2 regions of the Pseudoalteromonas sp. 120-MNA-CIBAN-0494 genome follow, and region 2 is predicted to be linked to the other one. Evidence: predicted binding sites of a transcription regulator. Region 2 holds the regulator's gene; the other holds the start of a gene.

Region 1 (11,572 bases), on a different contig from region 2:
CTTGTATGTCAAAATCAACTAACCTTTCAACCTCACAGCAATTAATTAAACACGTTTTATTATGGATTGTGTTTGCTTATTGTTATCAAAGTGCAATAAGTTTATTAGTCAAAATGGCACTTGATGCGCAACCAAATAACCCTGTTATTACCGCCTTTGTTTATGCCCTCGGTTTTAATATTTTAGTGGCTCATTTAATTACTAAATACGATAAATTTTGGCCAGTTATTGGCTCAGTATTTATAGGTTTAGTTGGGCTTGTGGTAATTCCATTTTTATTATTTGGTGCTAGTGGATTACTCACTTTAGCGCTACTTGCTGGAATTTTATGCAGTTTACCAGTGAGTACCTATATTGTTGGCCTAATTAAAGTAAAACACAGCAAAAACTAGCCCCAAAGCGGGTTTATTTTGTGATAGCATAGTCGCGTCTTTTAACTAACAAAACGTGAAAAACACATTATGTCAGATAATTTTACTACAGATGCTGAAAAAGCAAGTTACGGTATTGGCTTACAAATGGGTGAGCAACTTAAGTCTAATCCTTTTGAAGGCTTAAACCTAAATTCAGTGTTTGAAGGCATGAAAGATGCGTACGCAGGTAGCGCTTTTCAAGTTGAGATCCCTGAGATCCAAGCTGCTTTTGAAAAAATCAATGAAGAAATTCAAGCTCGTCGCGAGCAAGAATCACAAGTACTTGCTGCTGAAGGCATTGCATTTCTAGAAGAAAATGCAAAACGTCCTGAAATCACAGTGACTGAATCAGGTCTTCAATACGAAGTAATTACTACAGGTGAAGGCGACAAGCCAACAGCTGAGTCTACAGTACGTGTTGATTACCACGGTACATTAATTAACGGTACTGTTTTTGATAGCTCATACGAGCGCGGTCAACCTGCTGAATTCCCAGTAGGTGGCGTGATCAAAGGCTGGACTGAAGCATTACAAATGATGCCAGCGGGTACTAAATGGCGTCTTTACGTTCCTCATGACCTTGCTTATGGTGAACGTGGTGCCGGTGCTGCAATCGCACCTTACTCAACACTAGTATTTGATGTTGAGTTACACGAAATTATTGCTTAAGTATTCTTAAGCAATAAATAAAAAACCGCATTCATTAAATTGAATGCGGTTTTTTTGTGTCTTACCGGTATATTTAACTTTTTATCTGCTCATTTATGCTTCTTCTTTTCTTTTTGTGAAAAGTATTTAAAGTGAGATATGTATAAAGAGGATATAAAACACTGCACTTTAGCAAGCAATAAATACGCCCCAGCATAGCAAGGGGCTTATTAATGATTAGCGGTAATTAAAGTATATTGTTAAAAGTAGCCGCGAATACCAAAGCGGAAGTTTCTACCTGGTAATGGGGCGGTGTCTTTAATAAATGAGCTATGTACAAAGCCAAGCTCATCAGTAATATTATCAACGTTGATGTACAGTTGTGTATCAAGGTTACCTAAATCTAGCTGATAGTTAGCTTGTGCATCAAATAAAGTATAACCATCGGTTTTAGTCTCATAGGCGGTAATATCGGTTTGTGAAAAATAATGGGTACCGGTTAATGCGAATTGCCAATTACCTAAGTTGTATTGCAACTCAGAGCCTAATTTATTAGCAGGGATACGAGGTAAGTTTTCATCGTCTTGCTTGAGTTTTGCTCGCGTAGAGTCACCAAATACTTTAACCAAGGTGCTTGCGTTAACTTTATAATGCGCATCAAACTCTAAGCCATACAGCTCAGCGTCTTTACTGGTAAACTGATACACCGCCACACCATGGTCGTGGCCGTTATCAGCCGCTTCTAAACCATGTTCTTCATCAAATACTAAGCCAGTATTTTCTTGAAAGTAAAAGTTTTTAATATCATTATAAAAAAAGTTTACAGAGTAACCAAAGTCACCGCTAAAGCGTCTAAAACCTAAATCAATATTGGTTGAGGTTTCTTGTTTGATATTCTCGGGTTCAAAATGCGCTTCACCGTCTTCAATATGATAGCCTAGGCCAAGCTCATAGGTACCAGTTGCAATGTGTAAGCCATTAGATAATAGCTCTGCAGAGAGCGGGGCACGTTCTGAGTGTGAAAGACTCATTGCCATACTATATCCAGGGGTATATTGCCAAATAGCACCCATTGAAGCGCTAAGGTTAGTAAAGCTTTTAGTGTAGTCAAGTACTTCAGCATTGCTTGTTTGCGTGTCATCATGGCTATGCTGATGCGTTGCTATTTGGCTTTTTATTTTATAGTCTTCAACTCGCGCACCTAACTCAATAGTTACATCACCAAACTCACGTTCTTCTAATAAATATAAAGCATTAGTGGTCGTTACACTGGCTGGCGTAAATGCTTCTTCGCCGTTGGCATCATAATCAGAATCACTGTAGTGATAACCCACCATGCCGTGCCAATCAGCTAATTTATGTTCTATGTTTAAGCGTGCTTCAGTGGTTTTGTTTTTAAATGTAGTGCCTATTTCACCATTTTCAATTTCACTGTGTAAGTAATCTGTATAGCCTAAGCGCAAATTAATGGTTTCAATCCAATTATTATGTAGCGCATAGCTTAATAGACCTTGCCAGCGATCTTGCTCTAACTGGGCAAAAACAGGTGTTTCTTCATGTGCTTCATCACTATGGGCATCGCCGTCGGCTGCATGATCGTGTTCATGTCCGTGATCATGCTCATGACCTGGAATACCATAATCCGTTTTTATTTTACCGTAAGAAAACCCAACCGTTAAATGCTCACCTACGTAGCTAGTACCAAAGTTAACGGTTTCACTGTCGATAAAGGTGTTTTCTACAGAATCTTTACTTTCAACATCACCATCTTCGTGAAGCTGGTTAAATCGTGGTGTTTGATAGTCATCGCCGCTGCGTTTAGTGCCATCAAAATGAAAGTTAAAATTATTATAACCCGTCTCTAACTTTGCAGCGTAGGTATTCGCGTTGGATACCGAATCGTGACTGTATTCTACTGCACCGGTTAATTCATCTATATTACTCGTAGGAATGCGGTTATCAACTACGTTTACCACACCACCAATAGCACCAGAGCCATACAGTAGGGTACTTGGGCCACGTAGTACTTCTATTTGTTCAGCAGCTAAGCTGTCGCTAGAAGTAGCATGATCAGGGCCAATACGCGATGCATCACTGCTGTCTAAGCCATTTTGCATAATTTTAACCCGAGGGCCATCTAAGCCACGAATAATTGGGCTTGATGAAACAGGGCCAAAATAACTCGCGTTAACTCCCGGTAAGCCTTTTAGGGTTTCGCCAAGCGTTGGCTTTGACTTGTTTCTTAGCTCATCACCAGAGAGTACATTTACCGGAGAAATCATTTCTAAGCTACTTTTGTGCAAGGCTGATGCAAACACAACTACAGTTTCAATAGAGGTTGGCTTTAAAGCAATTGCAATATTGTTTGATGACTCGGTTACCGTAATGCGTGAATCGCTATAGTTATCTTTGCTAATATGCAGCTGGCCGCTCGCATCAAGCTCAATGGCAAACTCGCCAAGCTTGTTAGTTTTAACGCTTTGAGATTTACCGTGTACATGAATAGTGGCGTTTTCAATAGGTTGATTTTTTTCATCTGTTACTTTGCCATTAACAGTAGCAGCAAGTGCAGAGTGAGAGCATAAAACAGAAAAAATTGCAGAAGAAATTAATGTTAGCTTAGTCATGAGTCTTTAAGTTCGTGGTTGTTATGTTGTGATATAATATAACACTACAAAAGCGACGGTTCAATGATGTTATAGTATAACCTTATCGATTTTAGTAATTAATTAGCAGGGAAATCTGCAAGGCTTTGATTGTTAACAATTTATAAAGGTTAATTAATTTGGTTTATGAATATGCTTTTTATAAAGGGCTAAAAAGTACTTTTAAACTAAGTGGTTTAAAAGTACTTAAAACTGATTAGAGAGTGATTTTTAGACTGTTTGGTTTAAATGAAGTTAAAGTTTAATATGTATGTCGCCATTAGGTTTGCAGCAGCACAACAGTATTTCGCCGTCGCGTACAAACGCTAGAGGCTCTTCATTATAATCAACTTTACCTGACACTAAAGTCGCTCTACAGGCACCGCAATAGCCTTCGCGGCATTGAAAGGCCACTTCTATCTGTTGAGATTCTAGGCAGTGTAAAACAGAAGGGCAGCCAGTGCTAAATTCTATGCACTGGCTGTTATCTGCAAGCGTAATGCTTGCAGTAGGTCGATCAGTCATTATAAATCAAAGTCACCAAATTCAGAGGCATCAACTTGCGAGTCTATTTGACCAACAAGGTAGGAGCTAATTTCAGCTTCTTGTGGTGCTACTTGCACGTTATCTGACACCAACCAAGAGTTTATCCATGGGATAGGATTACTGTTGTTTTTAAACTGTGCAGGAAAACCAATGGCTGTCATTCGAGCGTTGGTAATGTATTCAACGTACTGACATAAAATGTGTTTATTTAAGCCAATCATTGAGCCATCTTTGAATAAGTACTCGGCCCATTCTTTTTCTTGCTCTGCAGCGTCCACAAACATTTTAATTGCTTCGTCGCGGCACTGCGCGGCAACAATCGCCATTTCTGGATCGTCTTTACCGTCTTGCATAATATTTAAAATATGCTGAGTGCCAGATAAATGTAGCGCTTCATCGCGGGCAATAAGCTTGATTATTTTAGCGTTACCTTCCATCAATTCACGCTCAGCAAACGCAAACGAGCAGGCAAAGCTGACATAAAAACGAATCGCTTCTAAAATATTTACCGACATCATTGCCAGGTAAAGTTTCTTTTTCAGCTCAAATAAATTAACAACAACAGATTTACCGTTAATCTCATGTTTGCCTTCACCGTATAAATTGTAAAGCGACACTGAGTTAATTAAATCATCGTAGTATTTTGTTACCGCATCGGCACGTTCACTAATTTTGTCATTGCTAACTATGTCATCAAAAATAAGTTCAGGTGCTTGGGTAACATTACGAATAATATGCGTGTACGAGCGGCTATGAATCGTTTCACTAAACGCCCACGTTTCTATCCATGTTTCTAACTCTGGTAGCGATACAATAGGTAGTAGGGCCACGTTTGGTGAACGCCCTTGTACGCTATCAAGCAATGTTTGATATTTTAAGTTACTTAAAAATATATGCTTTTCATGATCAGGTAATGCTTGAAAGTCTAAGCGGTCTTTGCTTACGTCTACTTCTTCTGGGCGCCAAAAAAACGAAAGCTGCTTTTCAATTAGTTTTTCAAAAATAGGGTATTTTTGTTGATCATAACGAGATACGTTAACGGTTTGGCCAAAAAACATTGGCTCTTCCATTTGGTTATTATGTTTACGACTAAAGGTAGTATAAGACATGTTTATCACTCAAAAAACTATCAGAATAAAGCGGGCTTAGTGCCCGCTTAAAATAAAAACTCAAAAATTAAATTTTACACGCGCCGCCTGCGCAATCATCATCTTCAAGATCCGGTGTATCTTCTTGTGCATCAGATGCACCATCGCGGGTATTGTGATAGTACAAGGTTTTAACACCCAGTTTGTAGGCGCTAAGCAAATCTTTTAATAAGACTTTCATCGGTACGCGACCGCCTTCAAACTTACCAGGATCATAATTTGTATTGGCCGAAATAGACTGGTCAATAAATTTTTGCATTATACCCACAAGTTGTAAGTAACCATCGTTTGAAGGAATATCCCACAGTAACTCGTAGTTATCTTTTAAACGTTCATATTCAGGTACAACTTGCTTTAAAATACCGTCTTTACTTGCTTTAACGCTAATATGACCACGTGGTGGCTCAATACCGTTTGTTGCGTTAGAAATTTGCGACGATGTTTCTGATGGCATTAGCGCACTTACTGTTGAGTTACGCATACCGTGCTCTTTAATGCTGGCACGTAATGCATCCCAATCAAGGTGTAGTGGCTCATCACAAATTTTGTCAAGATCTCGCTTGTACGTATCTGTTGGCATTATACCTTGAGAGTAGGTTGTTTCGTTAAACTTAGGACATGCACCACGCTCTTTAGCAAGCTCGTTTGATGCTTTCATTAAGTAGTATTGAATCGCTTCAAATGTTTTGTGCGTTAGTGCATTTGCGCTGCCATCTGAATAACGCTTACCGTTTTTAGCTAGGTAGTATGCGTAGTTAATTACGCCTATTCCTAGAGTACGACGACCCATAGTGGCATTTTTTGCAGCCGGTACTGGGTAGTCTTGAAAATCAAGTAAGTTATCTAAAGCGCGTACAGCAAGCTCAGCCAATTCTTCAAGTTCATCTAGTGACTCAATAGCCCCTAAGTTAAATGCAGAGAGTGTACATAGCGCAATTTCGCCTTCTTCGTCGTTTACGTTATCCAACGGCTTAGTTGGTAATGCAATTTCTAAACATAAATTAGATTGGCGAATAGGTGCCACTTTAGCAATGAACGGGCTGTGCGTATTACAGTGGTCAACGTTTTGTAAGTAAATACGACCGGTACTTGCACGTTCTTGCGCAAACATTGAGAACAGTTCAATAGCTTTAATGCGTTTTTTACGAATTGATTCGTCTTGCTCGTATTTTACGTAAAGCGCGTCAAACTCGTCTTGGTCTTCAAAAAATGCATCGTAAAGGCCTGGCACATCAGAGGGGCTAAACAAGGTAATGTAGTCGTCTTTAATTAAACGCGAGTACATTAGTTTATTAAACTGTACGCCGTAATCTAAATGACGCACGCGGTTGTCATCAACCCCGCGGTTATTTTTAAGTACTAACAGGTTTTCTACTTCTAAATGCCAAAGCGGGTAGAACAAGGTTGCTGCGCCGCCACGTACACCGCCTTGCGAACAGCTTTTAACCGCTGTTTGAAAGTGCTTATAAAAAGGAATACAACCCGTATGGTACGCTTCGCCATTGCGAATGTGGCTACCCAGTGCACGAATGCGACCTGCGTTAATGCCAATGCCGGCACGTTGCGATACGTATTTAACAATTGCAGACGAGGTGGCGTTAATTGAATCAAGGCTGTCACCACATTCAATTAATACACACGAGCTAAACTGGCGTGTTGGCGTACGAACACCTGCCATAATTGGCGTAGGCAGTGAAATTTTAAACAATGAAATCGCATCGTAAAAACGTTTTATATACGCAATCCGTGTATCGCGAGGGTAGTCAGCAAACAAGCTAGCTGCGACTAAAATATATAAAAACTGCGCGCTTTCATAAATCTCACCGGTTACACGGTTTTGAACTAAGTATTTACCTTCAAGCTGTTTAACCGCAGCATAACTAAAGTTAAGGTCACGGCTGTGATCTAGGTATTCGTCTAATTCGTCAAGCTCTTGCTCGGTGTAATCTACCAGTAGGTGAGCGTCGTAGCGTTTGTCGCCAACCATTTTTGTTACATGATCAAATAAACGTGGTGGCTCAAATTGGCCATACGCTTTTTTACGTAAATGGAATACAGCTAAACGTGCTGACAAATACTGATAATCAGGAGATTCTTTTGAAATCTGATCGGCTGCAGCTTTAATGATGGTTTCGTGAATATCTTTAGTACGAATACCGTCGTAAAATTGAATGTGTGATTTTAATTCAACTTGCGAAACCGAAACGTTATTTAACCCTTCGGCGGCCCATTCAATAACGCGATGGATCTTGTCAAGATCAAGTGGCTCTTTACGGCCGTCACGTTTGCTTACAGATAACTGTTGGTTCATAGTTTTGCCTGTATTCCTTGGAAATTAAGTATTTTGACCAATGATTAATACTCCAAAATAACAGAGTATCTATTCATTTATTATTGTTTACACCAATTCAGGCGATTTTATTGAATAACATTTAGCCACAATATCTGGTGTTGTTCAAATTAGAGATCACAAGATAGTGTGGTCCGCGTTGTTTTGCAAGGGACAGAATTGCCCCTAATTGTGGATAACGTCGGGATAACACATTTGTGTTAGTAAGCATTAACCTTCGAACATTCGGTTAAGTTGAAATTTACAAAAATCAACTAAGGATCTACTAAATTTACGCTTTTTAAAAATATATTTTGACTGCTTTTTTTATCAGCAGGCTTTGTGTGAAAACTAACACAATCACAATATATAGTGTTTAATAATTAACATAGCACTATATATGGTTAAAACCTTCAATAGGGCTTTGCCAATTAAAATCGGCCTGCCAGCTCAAAACTTCGGTTAAGTTAGGCACGTAACCCCAAAGTGCGGTTGCGGTGTGCATACCTGCCGCTTTACCTGCTTGAATGTCACGCAAAGCATCGCCAATGTACAAGCAACGATTAGGCGCAACGCCCATTAGCTTGGCACAATGTAGTAAAGGTAAAGGCGAAGGTTTAGCTTCAGCTAAAGTATCGCCACTGATAACCACGCAGGCATTTTTTAAAGCAGGGATCGCGGCTACTAAAGGGGCGGTTAAAAATCCGGGTTTGTTAGTCATGATCCCCCATTTGATGTTTTTTCGCTCCAGTTCGATAAGTAGTGGCTCAATACCAGCAAAGCACCTGGTGTGTTTGGCTATGTTAGCCGCGTAGGCATCAATTAATTGCTTAACGAGTTGTGCTTGCGGTTGCTCACCCCATTTATCTTTAAAACCGACCTCTAACAAGGCTGCTGCGCCATTAGATGCAGCAGCGCGATATACCTCACGACTTACTGTATCTAATTGCTGCGAACGCAGTACGGTATTTAAAGCTGTACCTAAGTCATCAGCGGTATCGAGTAAAGTGCCATCTAAGTCAAATAAAAAAGCATCGTACTCTATAGTAGGTGACGTTGATTGAGAGCTGACCATTACGCTAACTTCTCAAAATGCAGAATATAATTTACGCTTACGTCGGTATTAAGCGAGTACTGCTTAGATAATGGATTATAAGATAACCCAGCACTGGCGCGCACTTTTAAACCCGCTTGTTCAGCCCAGGCAATTAACTGTGCTGGTTTAATAAACTTTTTGTGATCGTGAGTGCCTTCAGGCACCATTTTCAATAACTTTTCTGCACCAATAATGGCGTACAAATAGGCTTTAGGGGTTTTATTAAGTGTTGAAAAAAACACATCAGCACCGGGTTTTGCAAGCTCTGCAACAGCATGAATAATAGAAGCCGGATCGGGTACATGCTCCAGCATTTCCATACAGGTTACTACATCAAAGCGAGCAGGGTGCTCGGATGCATATTGTTCAGCAGGTACTTTAATATACTCTACATGTACGCCTGTCTCTAGGCTGTGTAATTTGGCAACAGTTAAAGGCTCTTGGCCCATATCTATGCCGGTTACCTTTGCCCCCATGCGCGCCATGCTTTGGCTTAAAATACCGCCGCCACAACCTACGTCTAGTGTTTCTTTGTCAAATAGACCGCCAGTTTTATTGGCTATAAAGTCTAAACGTAAGGGGTTTATTTCGTGAAGCGGTTTAAATTCCCCGTCTAAATCCCACCACCGCTCTGCGATGGCCTCAAATTTTGCAATTTCTGCGTGATCTACATTTTGATGTTCGGTCATAAAATACTTCCTCGTCAATCTGGGGGCATTATATAGGGCTAAATTGGTAAATCGCAAAGTTTTGCGCCTGTAAATCTAAATAAATTGTGGTAGCATGTTTCTTTAGCAATAATAACAAATTCTCTTGATACCTAATAGTGGGTGTTTAAGAGCTGATACTGAAGGAATGTGATATCAATGACTGATCTCGCCCATGGCATTCTGCCAGTCAATATTGAAGACGAGTTAAAAAACTCCTACTTAGATTACGCAATGAGCGTAATTGTAGGACGTGCATTACCAGACGTGCGTGATGGCTTAAAACCTGTTCACCGCCGCGTTTTGTTTGCAATGAACGAGCTTAGTAATGATTGGAACAAGCCTTACAAAAAATCGGCACGTGTTGTCGGTGACGTAATCGGTAAATACCACCCACACGGCGATAGTGCTGTTTACGACACTATAGTACGTATGGCACAGCCATTCTCACTGCGTTATATGCTAGTAGATGGTCAAGGTAACTTCGGTTCGGTTGATGGTGATTCAGCAGCGGCAATGCGTTATACAGAAGTACGTATGGCAAAAATGTCGCATGAATTATTAGCCGATCTTGAAAAAGAAACGGTTGATTTCGTTCCTAACTACGACGGCACTGAGCAAATCCCTGACGTTTTACCAACCAGAGTTCCTAACTTATTAGTAAACGGTTCATCGGGTATTGCGGTAGGTATGGCAACAAACATTCCACCTCATAACTTAACTGAAGTGGTAAATGGCTGTTTAGCACTCATTCAAAACCCTGAATTATCTATTTTAGAGTTAATGGATTATATCCCGGGCCCAGATTTTCCAACTGCTGCAATTATCAACGGTAAAAAAGGCATAGAGCAAGCCTATTTAACTGGCCGTGGTAAAGTGTACATGCGTGCCCGCGCTGAAATAGAAGTAGATGAAAAAACGCATCGTGAAACTATCATTGTTCACGAAATACCTTATCAAGTTAACAAAGCGCGCCTAATTGAAAAAATTGCCGAGCTGGTTAAAGATAAAAAAATTGAAGGTATTAGTGCGCTACGTGATGAATCAGATAAAGACGGTATGCGTATCGTTATTGAGATTAAACGTGGTGACGTAGGCGAAGTTATTTTAAATAATTTATATGCGCAAACGCAGTTACAAACTGTGTTTGGTATGAATATGGTTGCGTTAATTAACAACCAGCCTAAGTGCTTTAATTTAAAAGAAATGCTTGAAGAGTTTATTATTCATCGCCGTGAAGTAGTAACTCGTCGTACTGTTTTTGATTTACGCAAAGCGCGTGACCGTGCACATATGCTAGAAGGTTTAGCAATTGCACTGGCAAACATCGACCCAATTATTGAGCTTATTCGTAATTCACCAACACCTGCTGAAGCAAAAGTTGCTTTAACAGCGCGTTCGTGGGAATTAGGTAACGTAAAAGCCATGCTTGATAAAGCAGGCGAAGACAACGTTGCCCGCCCAGATTGGTTAGCTGCTGAGTTAGGTATTCGCGATGGTCAATACTTTATTTCTGAGCAACAAGCTCAAGCAATCCTAGATTTACGCTTACATAAGCTAACGGGTTTAGAACACGAAAAGATTCTAACTGAATACCAATCGTTATTAGATTTAATTGCTGAGCTTTTACATATTTTGGCAACACCAGAGCGTTTAATGGAAGTTATTCGCGATGAGTTAGTTGAAATTAAAGCGCAATATGGTGATGAGCGTCGTACTGAAATAAATGCCGCAGCACACGATATCAGCCTTGAAGATTTAATTACCGAAGAAAACGTAGTAGTAACGCTTTCTCACGAAGGTTATGTTAAGTATCAGGCTCTGTCTGATTACGAAGCGCAGCGTCGTGGTGGTAAAGGTAAATCGGCAACGAAGATGAAAGATGAAGATTTCATTGAACGTTTATTAGTTGCTAATACGCACGATACTATATTGTGTTTCTCAACGGCTGGTCGTTTATATTGGCTTAAAGTGTATCAGTTACCACTTGCAAGTCGTGCAGCGCGCGGCAAACCAATTGTTAACTTATTACCACTTGAG
Region 2 (11,572 bases):
GGCAAAGCGTGGCAAAAAACGTTAATAGTAGCGAGTCACTCAATTGCATTAATGGAATTTTACTTAAAGAATAATAAGCAAAACTCTTTAAATAGAGATTCGATTACCTTGGCATCATTAATTTATAATATTGGAGTATTACCCATTTTAACCGAAGCCGAACGCCATCCTGAGGTATTTGCTAATCCTAGCTTTTTAGCCCATGCAATTCAAAAGCTCAGTGGTAAAATTGGTGGCTCTATAATGAAAGCGTGGGAGTTTCCTGATGAATTTGTTGATGTGGCGCAAAACTGGGCTGATGCCAGTCATCGCCCTGAGCAGGTAAGCTATATTGATTTTATTAGGATTGGTGCAATTTTAGAGGGCACGCTACAAGTGTCAGATAAGTCGGCCGCGCTACAGGTTTATATTAACAAAGGAATTATTCCTTCTATGCAGCTTTTCACCAGCGATGAGTATCACGCTATGGTTGACGATATAAAAGAGATGTTTTGCTAATAGTAATTAAGTAGTGAGTGTAAAAAAGCACGATTAAATCGTGCTTTTTTTGGCTTAACTTAGCAAGGGGTAGCGCTTAAGCTAAGTCGTCTATATCGCCTAAGCCTTGAGTTAGCTCTTCAAGTAGCTGTTTAATTTCTTCTGAAGCTAAAATAAAGTCAGCATCGAGTTTTACTGCCATGTCTTCTTTTGGAATATCAGCATTTTCTTCTTTTAAGGTATCGCTGTAGCTTAAACGCTTAATAGAACCGTCGTTTTGCAGCATAAACTTAACGCGTTCTTGCCAATCAAGTGCAAGCTTAGTAACACGTTTACCGGTTTCAAGGTGCGATTTAACTTCGTCGCACGATAGGTCGTGGCCTTTAAGCTTAACTTGCGCACCACTGTCATCTGCTTCTTCTAACTCTGCATCTGAGCCTATTGCAAAACCTTCAGGCGTGCTGAAGTTAGTTAACCAGTCGGTTAAAAATACATCTAGGTCGTAATTGGCAAATGCAGGTACTACAGGCAGTGTGCCTAACGATTTACGCAAAAGTGCGAGTAACTCTTCGGCTTTGTTAAAACTGCCGCTATTAACCACAACCCAGCCGTTTTCTTGGTCAATAAATGCAAACTGTAAGCTCGACTTTTTAAATGCTTGTGGTAGCAGTGTATGTAAAATGTTTTCTTTTAATTCGTCTTTTTCTTTCTTTTTAACGGGGCGATTTTCTTCAGCTTCAATTAAATCGACTTTTTCTGCAACTAGCTCATTTATAACCGATGCAGGTAATACTTTTTCTTCGCGCTTAGCGCAAACTAAAATACTTTTTTGTGAAAAATGCGATAAAGTTTCGCCGTGTTTCCCAAACGCTTTTGTCCAGCCAAATGTAGCCAGCTCTTGGCCCGTACATGGACGAAATAAGTCTTGCTCTAATGCTTTGTCAAAATCTTCTTGTGTATACGAAACATCTTGTTTAAAGCGATAACATATAAGGTTACTAAACCACATAGGAATACAGATCCATTTGAAAAATTTGCACAATCATAGCAATAAAATCAGTATCTCGAAATGGCTGATTTTATTGTGGCATATTTAAAAAATAGCAAGTTGTTTTAAGGAGCGCAGTCATAATTGAGTATGTGTAATCTTGCTTGCTGTCGCTGCGCACTTGTTGCGCAATAAGTTGCTACACTTTTATACAGGCCGTTTAAAACTAAGCGCATATGTATTTAGCGTTTAGCTTTTTGCATTACACTATAGTTTAATGCTGGGTTTGATAATCGCAGGCTAGGCCAAATATAAATAACTCTTGGTTGAATAAATTTCAATTTTGAAAAATTAACACGCCCTAGTGTATTTTACATTAATTCAGTTATAGTGAAGCTCGATATTTTTGAAGTTTTTCGGCTTTAAGTTTGGCTGAACGAGAGGTTGTTTTTATGCTGGCTTTAATGCATCGCCTTAGTAACTGGTTTTCATGATGAACTTTTCTATTTTAGTTTGTGACGATTCAGCAGTAGCCCGCAAACAAGTGATACGTTGCTTAAATGACTGTATAACCGCCGATATACGCCAAGCGATAAATGGAGTAGATGCGTTAGCGTTATTGAAAGAACAACATTTTGATTTAGTTTGCCTCGATTTAACTATGCCGATACTCGATGGTGTGCAGGTGTTGGAGCATATTAAAGCAGAAAAAATGGAGTGTTTTGTATTAGTCATTTCGGCAGATATTCAACAGCAAATGCAGCAGCGCGTAGCACAATTAGGTGTTATAGGGTTTATCGAAAAGCCAGTTGGCAAAATAATACTTAATAATATTTTGCATAAATTTGGCATTTACTAGAAGTTAAGATGAAAAAAAAGACTGTTTTATCTTCTTAATGAGGGTTGACAGTATAGCCTGTGTTAAGGCAGTCTTAAGCTATGAAAACATTTAGTCTTGCAGCGACCATTATTATTACAACCATCATCCTAACTGGATAGTGGCATAGGTCGGTGCAACAAATTTAAAGGCCTGTGTTCACTTAGAACCCAGGCCTTTTTTCGTTTTATGGAATGAGGAAACATAAAAAATGCGCGTTTTAAAATTTGGCGGATCATCGCTTGCCGACTTTGCTTGCTTAGAGATGGTTGCCGTGCTTGCAAAAGCACAATTAAAAGATGAAATGTTATTAGTGCTTTCAGCCCCCGGTGGCATGACAGATTCATTAGTTGCATTAGCCTCAGCGGCTGAGCAGGGTGAAGACTTTAGTCACTTGTGGCAAGCACTGGTAAATCGATGTGACGAGTTAAAAAAAGCAGTAGAGCAAGGCTATGGTGAAATTGAAAACTGGCCAAATTTTACCGAGCTTAAAAATAAACTTGATGGTGTATCACTTATTAAATGCTGCCCTGAGCAAGTACGTGCTTTTATTATTAGCTTTGGTGAGCGCGTTAGTGTGTCGTTAATGCAATGCTTACTCGGTGATTTAAACGCGCAGTACCTTGAAGCGACCAATTGCATAGTATCAACCGGTGGTTACATAGATGCAGAGGCAGACTTAGTTGCCAGTAAAGTGCGCTTTCAAGCCGTATTAAAAGAACAACCAGCAACTATTTATATTATGCCCGGTTTTACTGCCAGTAATGAGCAAGGCGAACTAACCACTTTGGGCCGAAATGGCTCAGATTATTCTGCGGCAATTGCGGCAGCTTGTTTAGAAGCCGATGTTTGCCAAATTTGGACTGATGTAGATGGTGTTTACAGTGCTGATCCGCGTTATATAAAAACCGCCACTAAAGTTGATTTTTTATCTTATAAAGAAGCGATGGAGCTTTCTTACTTTGGTGCAAAAGTATTACACCCTAAAACAATTTTACCCTGCGCTAAAGCGGGTGTACCGTGCGAAATTAAAAACACGCGTAACCCCAATGCACAAGGCTCACTTATTAGTAACGAGAGCGTTTCATCTGAGCCAGTAAAAGCACTATCAAGTTTACAAGATTTAGCAATGCTTACCGTGTCGGGCCCGGGCATGAAAGGTAAAGTAGGGATGGCATCTAAAGTATTTAATGCCCTTGCCCTTGATAATGTGTCGATTGTTTTAATTACCCAGTCATCGTGTGAGTTCAGTATTAGTTTTTGTGTTCATGAGGTCGATTTAGCGCTGGCACTTGAAGCGCTGCAAACCGCATTTAAATTAGAGTCTCAAGCAGGTTTAATTGAACCAATACAAGTAAAGCGTAACTTAGCTATTGTTACTTTGGTGGGCGATAATATGCGTGCGCACAAAGGTTTAGCGGCTAAGTTTTTTGCATCACTTGCTCAAGCACAAGTAAATATTGTAGCTATAGCCCAAGACTCTACCGAAAGTTCTATTTCGGCCGTGATCGATGGTGAACGTTGTAATGGCGCTGTAAAGGTTTGTCATGAGAACTTCTTTACCCATATTCCATCAATTGACGTGTTTTTATTAGGGTGTGGTTTAGTAGGTCAAGAGCTTATTGAGCAATTAGAGCGTCAACAAGCTTGGCTTGAAAAACGCAATATTAAACTTAAGCTTTATGGGGTTGCCAACTCTCGCCAGCTACACTTAGACAGTGAAGGTATTGCCTTTGATGACTGGCAGCAAAAGCTTGGCGCATCAGAGCAGGCTTTTGATTTAAAACTAGTTGAACAATTTGTACAGCAAAATCATTTAATAAACCCAGTATTAGTTGATTGTACTTCGTCAGATGCGTTATCGGCGCAATACGTAGACTTTTTAAATGCCGGTTTCCATGTCGTAGCCGCAAATAAAAAGGCCAATACAAGCTCGTATGCTTACTATCAAGACTTAATTGCAGCAACGCAAAAAAATGGCCGTAAGTTTTTATACGAAACCAATGTAGGAGCCGGTTTGCCGGTACTTGATAACTTAAAATCGTTATTTGGTGCAGGAGACGAGTTACTAGAATTTAGCGGTATTTTATCAGGCTCGCTATCGTACATGTTTGGTGCGCTGCAAGATGGCTTGTCACTGTCTGAGGCAACAATTAAAGCTAAAGAAAGTGGCTTTACTGAACCTGATCCGCGTGATGACTTATCGGGGACAGACGTAGCACGAAAACTATTAATTATTGCCCGCGAATCTGGGATGCCACTAGAGCTAAGCGACATTGAAGTAGAGTCGGTATTACCGCACGGTTTTGCACAAGGCGATGATGTAAATACGTTTATGGAAAAGCTCCCTAGCCTAAACGCAGGTTTTAACGACCGAATAGCAAGTGCTGCCGCAGAGGGTAAAGTACTGCGTTACGTAGGCACAATTAAGCAAGGTCACTGTAAGGTAGGTATAGAAGCCGTTGATGCAAAGCATGCACTTTACGATATTCGTGATGGCGAAAACGCATTAGCAATTTTAAGTCAGTATTATCAGCCACGCCCATTTGTTATACGAGGCTATGGCGCAGGCTCGGCAGTAACAGCCGCTGGTGTATTTGCTGATATTTTAAAAACGTTATCGCGCTAGGAGCAAACAATGATTGAAGTATATGCTCCCGCATCTATTGGTAATTTTGCCGTTGGTTTTGACGCATTAGGCGCAGCTCTTGCACCTATTGACGGCAGTTTATTAGGCGATGTAGCCGTTGTTAGTGCCGCATCGAGTGATGAGTTTATTTGCTCTGGCGAATACGCGCATAAGCTACCAAGTGATGCCAGTGAAAACTTAGCGTATCAATGTTTAGTGCATTTTAGAGCGCATGTAGCGCCTAATATGGCAAGTGTAAAGTTGGAGCTGAAAAAGAACTTACCCATAGGTTCAGGGCTAGGATCAAGTGCGTGTTCGGTGGTTGCAACCTTTGCTGCCCTTGATAAATTTGCCGGTACCAAGCTTAGCCAAGTTGAACTTATTGAGTTAATGGCCGACTTTGAGGCAGTTGTTAGTGGTGGTCGTCATTACGATAACATCACGCCATGTTATTTAGGTGGCCTGCAGCTAACTGGCGATTTAATTCCTAATAAATCAATTGCTTTACCAGTTGATGAAAACTGGTATTACGTTGCTGCGTTTCCTGGTTTTTCACTTAATACAGCAAAAGCACGCTCAGTTTTACCAAAGGAGTTGAGCATGCACGCAGGTGTAGAATTTGCGCAGCGTTTATCTGCCTTTAGTAGTTTATTGTTAATGCATCGCTTTGATGATGCATTAAGTATTATGCAAGACCATATAGCCGAGCCATACCGTGCGCCACTTATAACAGGTTTTAGTGAAGCAAAAGCGAGTTTGCCAGCGCTAGGCGCCGAAATTGTTAGTATTTCTGGTGCAGGGCCAACATTATTTACTGTGTGTAAAACATTAAAAGCTGCACAGCAGTGCGCGCAGTGGCTTGAAAGTAACTACATAAACGAGCAAGGTTTTTGCCATATTTGTAAATTAGATAACGACGGCACACGTCAATTAACAGTTTTATAGGATAGTAGTTATGCAATTACATAATTTAAAAGATAGTTCGCAACAAGTGTCGTTTGTTGAGGCAGTAAAAACGGGTTTAGGGCGTAATCAAGGGGTGTTTTTTCCCGAGTCGTTAACACCACTAACGGATGTTGATGCACTACTTGATATGGATTTTGTAACCCGTAGCAGTAAAATACTCTCGCATTTAATTGGCGATGAATTACCAGCAGATACCGTTGCACATATGGTTAAAAATGCATTTAACTTTCCGGTTAAGCTGGTGGAAGTGGCAGAGAACACTTATTGCTTAGAATTGTTTCATGGGCCTACCTTAGCGTTTAAAGATTTTGGTGCGCGCTTTATGGCAGAGTGTTTAGCGCAGTTTAATCAAGGCGATAAAGTGACTATTTTAACTGCAACGTCGGGCGATACTGGCGCGGCGGTTGCACATGCGTTTTATAATAAGCCTAATATCGACGTGGTAATTTTATACCCTAAAGGCAAAATTTCACTGGCGCAGCAAAAGCTCTTTACTACATTGGGTGGCAACATTCATTGTTATGCGGTTGAAGGCAGCTTTGATGATTGCCAAGAGTTAGTTAAAAATGCCTTTTTAGATGAAGAAGTTAAATCTACACTGGGGCTTAACTCTGCTAACTCTATTAATATTAGTCGCTTAGTGGCACAAGTTTGTTATTACTTTGAGGCAATTGCACAATTACCAAAAGCAAAACGGGCTACTGCGCATATTTCGGTTCCAAGTGGTAACTTTGGTAATGTGTGCGCGGCAATGATAGGTGCTGTTATTGGTTTGCCTGTTGGCAAGCTTAGTGCAACTACTAATCAAAACGATACAGTACCGCGCTTTATGCTGGATAAAAACTGGACGCCAAACGCGACACTTGAATCACTTTCAAATGCAATGGATGTAAGCAAGCCAAATAACTGGCCACGAGTGCAATCTATGCTCGACAACAATTGGTTTAGCTACGATAATTTTTATTCAACTAGCGTAAACGAGCAAGATACGCAAACAGTGATGAAAAATATTCAACAAACAGGTTATGTTGCTGAGCCGCATACCGCTATTGCATACCAAGGACTTGTTGAAAATCGCGCTCCTGGCGCTGCCGGAATCTTTTTAGCAACGGCTCATCCAGCTAAATTTAAAGACAGTGTTGAAGGTATTTTAAACATTGAACTAGCTATGCCAAAACCACTTGCAGATGCATTAGCCAAGCCATGTTTAGCTAATGATATAAATGCTGATTATGATGCCTTACGTACTGAAATAATTAAAAAATTAAGTTAAAAGTAAGATCTAATTAAAGCGGCCTTGGTCGCTTTTTTTATAGGTATATTTTAGTGTGGGTGTTAATACTTTCATTAGCTATGTAAATATAATAATTAATATATATTTTAATTTATTATGTAATGATTAAAAAATATCATCTTAAAAAGCCTGTGAAATAAATTCAATCCCTGTTTAAATATCCTCAACTTAAGAGCGTAGGCAAATAGTCGTTTTAAGCGTACAATAAAGCCTCTAAAAAATACCATACACCTTGCCCCAGGAGACCCCAATGTTAGAACGTAGCATGAATATTTCAGATTTTGACCCAGAGTTATTTGACGCAATTGCAAAAGAAACTGCGCGCCAAGAAGATCACATTGAATTAATCGCTTCTGAAAACTACTGTAGCCCACGCGTACTAGAAGCACAGGGTTCACAGTTAACTAATAAATACGCAGAAGGTTATCCGGGCAAACGTTACTATGGCGGTTGTGAGCATGTAGACGTTGTTGAGCAATTAGCGATTGACCGTGCTAACGAACTATTTGGTTCTGACTATGCAAACGTACAACCACATGCTGGTTCGCAAGCAAATGCGGCCGTTTTTTTAGCATTGTTAAACGCCGGTGATACCGTACTAGGTATGAGCTTAGCTCATGGCGGCCATTTAACGCATGGTTCACACGTAAACTTTTCAGGTAAGCTTTATAATGCAATTCAGTATGGCCTAGATGAAACTACAGGCGAAATTGATTACGCACAGGTTGAAGCGCTAGCACTTGAGCACAAACCAAAAATGATTATTGGTGGCTTCTCAGCATACTCAGGTATTGTTGATTGGGCTAAATTACGTGAAATTGCTGATAAAATTGGCGCTTACTTTTTTGTAGATATGGCGCACGTTGCTGGTTTAATTGCGGCGGGTATTTACCCAAGCCCAGTTCCTCACGCACATGTTGTTACTACAACTACACATAAAACCTTAGCAGGCCCTCGTGGTGGTTTAATTATTTCGGCATGTGGCGACGAAGCTATTTACAAAAAGCTTAACAGTGCTGTTTTCCCTGGTGGCCAAGGCGGTCCTTTATGTCATGTTATTGCTGCTAAAGCTGTGGCATTTAAAGAAGCCCTACAACCAGAATTTAAAGTATACCAAACACAAGTTGTTAAAAATGCACAAGCTATGGTTGCTGTTATGCAGGAACGTGGCTACAAAATTGTATCTGACAAAACTGAAAACCACTTATTCTTACTTGATTTAATCAATAAAGATATTACCGGTAAAGATGCTGATGCTGCTTTGGGTAACGCTCATATTACAGTTAACAAAAACTCAGTGCCTAACGATCCACGTTCACCGTTTATAACATCTGGCCTACGTATTGGTTCACCTGCAATCACTCGTCGTGGTTTTAAAGAAGCAGAATCTAAAGAGCTTGCTGGCTGGATCTGTGACGTACTAGATAACATCAATGATGAATCAGTACAGGCGCAAGTAAGAGAAAAAGTAAAAGCAATTTGTGCAAAACTACCTGTTTACGCTTAATAAAAGTAAAACAGTAATTTAGATCACAATCGCTTAGTTTTTTGCTAAGATAAAGGCCGCTTTAAAGCGGCCTTTTTTGTTTTTTAAAACGGAAGTACCTAGCTATGCATTGCCCATTTTGTACCGCAAAAGATACCAAAGTTATTGACTCTCGCCTGGTTGGCGGTGGTCACCAAGTGCGTCGTCGTCGTGAATGCAATGACTGCCATGAGCGTTTTACTACGTTTGAGGGCGCAGAACTGGTTATGCCACGGGTAATAAAACAAGATGGCAGCCGCGAACCCTTTAACGAAGATAAATTGTTAAATGGTTTAAACCGCGCACTGGAAAAACGCCCCGTAAGTACCGAACAAGTAGAAGAAGTAGTTAATATAATAAAGTCGCAATTACGCGCAACCGGTGAGCGAGAGGTTTCGAGCCATTTAGTGGGAGAGTGCATTATGGAAGCGCTTAAAAAGCTCGATAAAGTAGCTTATGTGCGCTTTGCCTCGGTGTATCGCTCGTTTGAAGATATTCGCGAATTTGGCGAAGAAATTGCCCGTTTAGGGGAGTAAGTATGCAAAGCGACTGCGTTTTTAACCAAGATGACGAAATGTATATGGCACGTGCTATAGAACTGGCTAAAAAAGGCCGGTTTACTACCACGCCTAATCCAAACGTAGGTTGTGTATTAGTTAAAAACAATGAAATAGTAGGCGAGGGATTTCATCAGCTTGCCGGACAAGGGCATGCAGAAGTAAATGCACTTGCTATGGCTGGCAGTAAAGCAAAAGGCGCAACTGCTTATGTTACGCTTGAGCCATGTAGCCATTATGGCCGTACACCACCGTGCGCAGAAGGTTTAAAAGCCGCCGGTGTGGTAAAAGTAATTGCCGCTATGGTCGATAGCAATCCACAAGTGGCTGGTAAGGGGCTGAAAATACTTAGCGACGCTGGTATTGAGGTTGCGTATGGGTTACTTGAAGCACAGGCTAGGGCGCTTAATTTAGGCTTTTTTAAACGCATGGAGCATGGCCTGCCCTATGTTACGTGTAAAATGGCCGCCAGTATTGATGGTAAAACAGCGCTTAATAATGGCCAAAGTAAGTGGATAACAGGCGCAGCAGCACGCCAAGACGTACAGTTATATCGTGCACAAAGTTGCGCTATTTTAACCGGTGCCGACACAGTATTAGTAGATGACGCTAAATTAAATGTGCGTAAAAATGAATTACCGCAGGCATTACCTACACAGTTACCGCTTCGCCAACCGGTGCGTGTTATTATTGACTCGCAAAATCGTTTAACCCCAAATCTTGCTTTATTTGCTATTGAAAGTGAAATAATAATTTTTACTACCAAGGTTGATAAATCGCAACATTGGCCGCATTTTGTAAAGCATATAGTAGTAACTGCTATTAATTCAAAAGTTGATTTAACCGCGGTTTTAAAAAAGCTCGCAAAGCTGCAATTTAATACTGTGTGGCTAGAGGCTGGAGCAACCCTTGCGGGTAAAATGGTTGAACTGGATTTAATAGATGAATTTATTTTTTATCTAGCGCCTAAATTAATTGGGTGTGATGGCAAGAGTTTAGTTAATTTTCCTGAGTTGATCAGTATGCAAAATACGATTGATTTAACTTTTAATGAGTGTACGCGTATAGGTGATGATTTACGTATTAGCGCAGTAAAAAGCTCATTAAAACCACTTGAAACAAAAGAGTAATGCTATGTTTACTGGGATAATAGAAGCCACAGGCAAAATTGCTTTATTACAAAAAAAACAAGGCGATTTAGCTATTCGTGTACAAAGCCCTGACCTTGATATGAGTGATGTTAAGTTAGGAGATAGTATTGCCACTAATGGTGTGTGTTTAACTGTTGTTGATAAACATGCCGATGGTTTTAGTGCCGACTTATCGAATGAAACGATAGATTTAACTGGTTTTGCTCATTACACATTAGGGCAAACAGTTAATCTTGAAAAAGCCATGCAACCGGTTTCGCGTTTAGGTGGGCATTTAGTGTCTGGCCATGTTGATGGCATTGCTACAATTACCGCCATTACGCCAAATGCACGTGCTACAGAATATTGGCTAACCACAGATGAAAACCTAATGAAATACATACCGTATAAAGGTTCTGTATGTATTGATGGTATTAGCCTAACAGTGAACGCAGTAGAAGGTAATAAATTTAAATTAACGATTGTGCCCCATACTAGCGAGCAAACTACGATAGCTAATTTTAAAGTGGGCACCCAAGTTAATTTGGAAGTCGACCAAATTGCGCGTTATTTAGAGCGGCTTATAAAAGGCGCAGAGCAGCCTACGGGCGCTGATATTTCAATGAGCTTACTCGCTAAAGCGGGCTTTATTAAGTAACGCAACTAACAACTAATAAGAGTGAATTATGAACTTACATAGCGCAGAAGAAATTATCGCAGACATTAAAGCCGGTAAAATGGTTATTTTAATGGACGATGAAGACAGGGAAAATGAAGGCGATTTAATTATTGCCGCCGAGCATATTAGTGCAGAAGCTATTAACTTTATGGCCACGCATGGCCGTGGTTTAATTTGTTTAACTATGACGCAACAGCGATGCGAGCAACTTGATTTACCGCTTATGGTAAAAAATAACGGTGCTGCGTTTTCAACTAATTTTACAATGTCGATAGAAGCTTCAAAAGGCGTTACTACAGGTATTTCGGCAGCAGATAGAGCACGTACAGTACAGGCCGCTATAGCTAAAGGCGCAGTGCCTAGCGATATAGTACAGCCTGGGCATATTTTTCCTATAATGGCACAACCTGGCGGTGTTTTAACGCGTGCAGGGCACACTGAAGCAGGCTG

The links. Region 2 encodes NrdR, which represses ribonucleotide reductase genes. Its sites were predicted from a motif close to AAACACNANATNTNGTGTTT; they were not measured.
Region 1: a site for NrdR is predicted at 7,835-7,854, ahead of nrdA (class 1a ribonucleoside-diphosphate reductase subunit alpha). Genes of this name have one in related genera too.

The regions. Positions count from the first base shown of each region.
Region 1 is NZ_JBEOOE010000010.1:64,196-75,767, forward strand. It holds gene AAEY55_RS08695 (hypothetical protein) at 6-392, shown strand; gene AAEY55_RS08700 (FKBP-type peptidyl-prolyl cis-trans isomerase) at 462-1,082, shown strand; gene AAEY55_RS08705 (TonB-dependent receptor domain-containing protein) at 1,322-3,688, opposite strand; gene yfaE (class I ribonucleotide reductase maintenance protein YfaE) at 3,962-4,231, opposite strand; gene nrdB (class Ia ribonucleoside-diphosphate reductase subunit beta) at 4,231-5,361, opposite strand; gene nrdA (class 1a ribonucleoside-diphosphate reductase subunit alpha) at 5,429-7,711, opposite strand; gene AAEY55_RS08725 (HAD-IA family hydrolase) at 8,124-8,804, opposite strand; gene ubiG (bifunctional 2-polyprenyl-6-hydroxyphenol methylase/3-demethylubiquinol 3-O-methyltransferase UbiG) at 8,804-9,514, opposite strand; gene gyrA (DNA topoisomerase (ATP-hydrolyzing) subunit A) at 9,692-11,572, shown strand, end outside.
Region 2 is NZ_JBEOOE010000020.1:33,998-45,569, forward strand. It holds gene AAEY55_RS12385 (HDOD domain-containing protein) at 1-498, shown strand, start outside; gene rdgC (recombination-associated protein RdgC) at 575-1,486, opposite strand; gene AAEY55_RS12395 (response regulator) at 1,956-2,324, shown strand; gene thrA (bifunctional aspartate kinase/homoserine dehydrogenase I) at 2,554-4,971, shown strand; gene thrB (homoserine kinase) at 4,981-5,916, shown strand; gene thrC (threonine synthase) at 5,927-7,210, shown strand; gene glyA (serine hydroxymethyltransferase) at 7,482-8,738, shown strand; gene nrdR (transcriptional regulator NrdR) at 8,843-9,292, shown strand; gene ribD (bifunctional diaminohydroxyphosphoribosylaminopyrimidine deaminase/5-amino-6-(5-phosphoribosylamino)uracil reductase RibD) at 9,295-10,443, shown strand; gene AAEY55_RS12430 (riboflavin synthase) at 10,448-11,101, shown strand; gene ribBA (bifunctional 3,4-dihydroxy-2-butanone-4-phosphate synthase/GTP cyclohydrolase II) at 11,130-11,572, shown strand, end outside.